DNA from 2 places in the Bacillus sp. DU-106 genome. Region 2 is predicted to be linked to the other one. Evidence: a T-box and tRNA genes for the amino acid it is inferred to sense, from the RefSeq annotation. Region 2 holds a T-box; the other holds one or more tRNA genes.
The links. A T-box is a leader RNA that pairs with one kind of tRNA and senses whether it is charged. The one in region 2 lies ahead of tyrS (tyrosine--tRNA ligase), so its partner is inferred to be a tRNA-Tyr.
Positions count from the first base shown of each region.

Region 1: it encodes a tRNA-Tyr, which carries the amino acid that the T-box ahead of tyrS (tyrosine--tRNA ligase) is inferred to sense. The anticodon was not compared.

Region 1 is NZ_CP026607.1:155,109-157,558, forward strand. Features, by position in the region: rRNA gene C3Y97_RS00895 (23S ribosomal RNA) at 1-467, shown strand, start outside; rRNA gene rrf (5S ribosomal RNA) at 559-674, shown strand; tRNA gene C3Y97_RS00905 (tRNA-Asn) at 684-758, shown strand; tRNA gene C3Y97_RS00910 (tRNA-Thr) at 763-835, shown strand; tRNA gene C3Y97_RS00915 (tRNA-Glu) at 860-934, shown strand; tRNA gene C3Y97_RS00920 (tRNA-Val) at 940-1,015, shown strand; tRNA gene C3Y97_RS00925 (tRNA-Tyr) at 1,033-1,116, shown strand; tRNA gene C3Y97_RS00930 (tRNA-Gln) at 1,182-1,256, shown strand; tRNA gene C3Y97_RS00935 (tRNA-Lys) at 1,262-1,334, shown strand; tRNA gene C3Y97_RS00940 (tRNA-Gly) at 1,343-1,414, shown strand; tRNA gene C3Y97_RS00945 (tRNA-Ala) at 1,425-1,497, shown strand; gene C3Y97_RS00950 (glycerate kinase) at 1,615-2,450, shown strand, end outside.
Region 2 is NZ_CP026607.1:5,007,535-5,009,984, reverse strand. Features, by position in the region: gene murB (UDP-N-acetylmuramate dehydrogenase) at 286-1,203, shown strand; T-box leader at 1,301-1,516, shown strand; gene tyrS (tyrosine--tRNA ligase) at 1,573-2,450, shown strand, end outside.

The sequences.
Region 1 (2,450 bases), 560 kb from region 2:
AAAGCTACCCCGGGGATAACAGGCTTATCTCCCCCAAGAGTCCACATCGACGGGGAGGTTTGGCACCTCGATGTCGGCTCATCGCATCCTGGGGCTGTAGTCGGTCCCAAGGGTTGGGCTGTTCGCCCATTAAAGCGGTACGCGAGCTGGGTTCAGAACGTCGTGAGACAGTTCGGTCCCTATCCGTCGTGGGCGTAGGAAATTTGAGAGGAGCTGTCCTTAGTACGAGAGGACCGGGATGGACGCACCGCTGGTGTACCAGTTGTTCTGCCAAGGGCATAGCTGGGTAGCTATGTGCGGAAGGGATAAGTGCTGAAAGCATCTAAGCATGAAGCCCCCCTCAAGATGAGATTTCCCATAGCGTAAGCTAGTAAGATCCCTGAAAGATGATCAGGTTGATAGGTTCGAGGTGGAAGCATGGTGACATGTGGAGCTGACGAATACTAATAGATCGAGGACTTAACCATATAATATGTAGCAAATGTTATCTAGTTTTGAAGGAATATATATTAAAATTTCTTCTTGACATTTCGAAAGAAATGTTTATAATGATAAAAGTCTGGTAATGATGGCAGAGAGGTCACACCCGTTCCCATACCGAACACGGAAGTTAAGCTCTCTAGCGCCGATGGTAGTTGGGACCTTGTCCCTGTGAGAGTAGGACGTTGCCAGGCTAATATTATTCCGCAGTAGCTCAGTGGTAGAGCTATCGGCTGTTAACCGATCGGTCGTAGGTTCGAGTCCTACCTGCGGAGCCATTATGCTTCCATAGCTCAGCTGGTAGAGCACTTCCATGGTAAGGAAGAGGTCACCGGTTCAAGCCCGGTTGGAAGCTTGGGAATAGGTTTAAAACTTTTTTGGCCCGTTGGTCAAGTGGTTAAGACACCGCCCTTTCACGGCGGTAACACGGGTTCGAATCCCGTACGGGTCACCACTTTTGGAGGATTAGCTCAGCTGGGAGAGCACCTGCCTTACAAGCAGGGGGTCGGCGGTTCGATCCCGTCATCCTCCACCATATATATTTAAAATGTCGGAGGGGTAGCGAAGTGGCTAAACGCGGCGGACTGTAAATCCGCTCCTTCGGGTTCGGCAGTTCGAATCTGCCCCCCTCCACCATTTTCTTTAAAATAACCTGAGAGGGTTTATTTTTTTGAAAAGATAACCATACTAGTAAATATTAATGGGCTATAGCCAAGCGGTAAGGCAACGGACTTTGACTCCGTCATGCGCTGGTTCGAATCCAGCTAGCCCAGCCATTTACGAGCCATTAGCTCAGTTGGTAGAGCATCTGACTTTTAATCAGAGGGTCGAAGGTTCGAGTCCTTCATGGCTCATCATTTTTGCGGAAGTAGTTCAGTGGTAGAATACAACCTTGCCAAGGTTGGGGTCGCGGGTTCGAATCCCGTCTTCCGCTTAATTAATAAGGGGCCTTAGCTCAGCTGGGAGAGCGCCTGCCTTGCACGCAGGAGGTCAGCGGTTCGATCCCGCTAGGCTCCATCTAAATAAAAAAGCTTACATCATACGATGTAAGCTTTTTTTGTGTTTAAAAAGACAACTTTTATACTTGTCGTTTAAAATGAAGAAAACGTAAAAATAAGGGATGGGGAGATAATTGTGAAAGTTATTATTGCATCTGATTCATATAAAGAAAGCCTAAAAGCTATAGAAGTATGTGGAGCTATTGAAAGAGGTTTTAGAGCAATTTTTCCTAATGCAGAGTATGTGAAAATACCAATTGGAGATGGAGGAGAAGGGACGGTTGAATCACTTGTTGATGCTACAGGGGGGAGAATTATATCAATTAGTGTGACAGGACCGCTTAGAGAAGGTATACAAGCTTTTTATGGCATTTCTAAAGATAAAAAGACAGCGTTTATTGAAATGGCAGCAGCATCAGGATTACAGCACGTTCCAGTTGAAAAGCGCAACCCACTTATTACAACGACAAAAGGAACAGGAGAACTTATATTACATGCGCTAGATCAAGGAGTGGAGTACATAATTTTAGGACTTGGAGGAAGTGCTACAAATGATGGCGGGGCAGGTATGTTAGCGGCTTTAGGAGTAAGGTTTATAAATGGTAAGGGTGAAGTAATAGATCCATCTGGAGGCACATTACACTCGATTGTTACTATTGATTTTTCACGAATGGACCCACGCTTAAAGGGGGTAAAGATAGAAGCGGCATGTGATGTGGATAATCCATTAGTCGGAATGCAGGGAGCATCTTTCGTATTTGGGAGACAAAAGGGTGCAAATATAGAGATGATGAAAGAGCTAGATGAGAATTTACAACATTATGCGAATATGCTTAAACGATATGTATCTTTTGATGTATCTGAAATACCTGGTGCAGGGGCAGCGGGAGGAATGGGAGCGGCTGTTATTTCAGTGTTAAAGGGAGACTTGCGTAGGGGCATTGAAATTGTATTAGATTATACAAATTTCGA
Region 2 (2,450 bases):
GTGGTATAGTAAGATACTGAGGGATAGTGTTTTGAAAAAGTCACATATTTTACAAATTGTTGTCTTTCTGATGACATGTCAAGTTTAGTAGTCCATTTGGGTTGCTTTATTATGCAATATATATTTTAATATGAGTGGCACCTCTTATAAATTAAGAGGTTTATAGGTGTCTCGAATTGATTTTGGGTACACTGTATCCACCACTTTAGGTTCTTTCATGTACGTGGGGATATTATGGGCCCGTATAACGGGATAAAATGAATATAGAAATAGAGGAATCGTAAAATGAATATGCAAGAGGTTTATAAATATTTAAGTACGGTATTGCCTGAAGGACATGTTAAACAAGATGAAATGTTAAAGAATCATACGCATATTAAAGTTGGCGGAAAAGCAGATGTTTTTGTTGCGCCTACAAATTATGATGAAATTCAAGAAGTTATTAAATATGCGAACGAATATAATATTCCAGTTACGTTTTTAGGAAATGGATCGAATGTCATTATTAAAGATGGTGGAATTCGCGGGATTACAGTAAGTTTAATTCATATTACAGGTGTTACTGTAACAGGAACGACGATTGTAGCACAGTGTGGTGCAGCAATTATTGACGTATCACGTATTGCCTTAGACCATAACTTAACGGGTCTTGAGTTTGCTTGTGGTATTCCAGGTTCAGTTGGCGGAGCATTATATATGAATGCTGGTGCATACGGCGGTGAAATTTCGTTTGTATTAACAGAAGCTGTCGTAATGACAGGTGATGGAGAGCTACGTACTTTGACGAAAGAAGCATTTGAATTTGGATATCGTAAGAGTGTATTTGCAAACAACCATTACATTATTCTTGAAGCGAGATTTGAACTTGAAGAAGGTGTACATGAAGAAATTAAAGCAAAAATGGATGATTTAACGTTTAAACGTGAGTCAAAACAGCCTCTAGAATATCCTTCATGTGGTAGCGTATTTAAGCGCCCACCAAATAACTTTGCTGGTAAGTTAATTCAAGACTCAGGACTACAAGGTAAGCGAATTGGTGGAGTAGAAGTTTCTTTAAAACACGCTGGGTTTATGGTGAATGTTGATAACGGAACAGCACAAGATTACATCGATTTAATTCACTTCGTACAAAAGACAGTTGAAGAGAAATTTGGCGTGAAGTTGGAGCGAGAAGTAAGGATTATTGGAGAAGATAAGGAATAAAGAAATACGTATGAAGATATGAATTATTTTAAAATAATATTTGGGTATTGTTGACAATTTGTTTTCAATTCAATATAATGGCTAATAATTTAACAAATAACATACGTTGAAAGAGCCCAGTAGCAGTTTGTCACTGTTAACGAGAGAGCTAGGGGTTGCTGGAACCTAGCACAAACAAACTTGTGAATTACACTCTGGAGTATCTTAGGTAATGCTAAGCGGACTGGCAATCGATATTATTGCTAAGAGTGGTATGAGTAGCTATGCTATTTATACAAACTGGGTGGTAACACGGTGAATAATCGTCCCTATGTCTATCGTAGACATAGGGGCTTTTTTGTTTTTAAAAAATAAAGGGGATGACAAAAGATGAATATTATTGATGAATTAGAATGGCGCGGCGCCGTTAATCAACAGACTGACGAAGAAGGCTTACGTAAGCTAGTAGAAGAGAAAAAGATTTCACTATACTGCGGAGTTGATCCGACTGGTGATAGTATGCATATCGGACATTTGATTCCGTTTATGATGATGAAGAGATTCCAATTAGCTGGTCATCATCCTGTTATTTTAATTGGCGGGGCAACAGGAACAATTGGTGATCCGAGTGGACGACAATCAGAGCGTCAACTTCAAACGTTAGAAGTGGTTCAGCATAATGTAGATGCGTTAACAGCACAAATGAAAAAGCTATTTGATTTTGGTGGAAATAGCGAAGTGAAGATGGTAAATAACTATGATTGGACACATGAAATAAATATTATTGAGTTTTTACGTGATTACGGGAAAAACTTTAGCATCAATAGCATGTTAGCGAAGGATATTGTAGCAAGCCGTTTGGATACAGGTATTTCTTTCACGGAATTCACGTACCAAATTTTGCAAGCGATGGACTTCCATCATTTATACACGAAAGAGGATGTTCAACTGCAAATTGGTGGTAGTGACCAATGGGGAAATATTACGAGTGGTTTAGATTTAATTCGTAAGTTAGAAGGTCATGAGGCGAAAGTATTCGGATTAACGATTCCGTTATTATTAAAATCGGACGGTACGAAGTTTGGTAAATCAGCGGGTGGTGCGGTTTGGCTTGATCCTGAAAAAACGACACCGTTTGAATTTTACCAGTTCTGGGTAAATACAGATGACCGTGACGCAATTAAATACTTGAAATACTTTACGTTCTTAACGAAAGAGCGTATTGATGAATTAGCAACGAAGGTAGAAGCGGAACCTCATAAACGTGA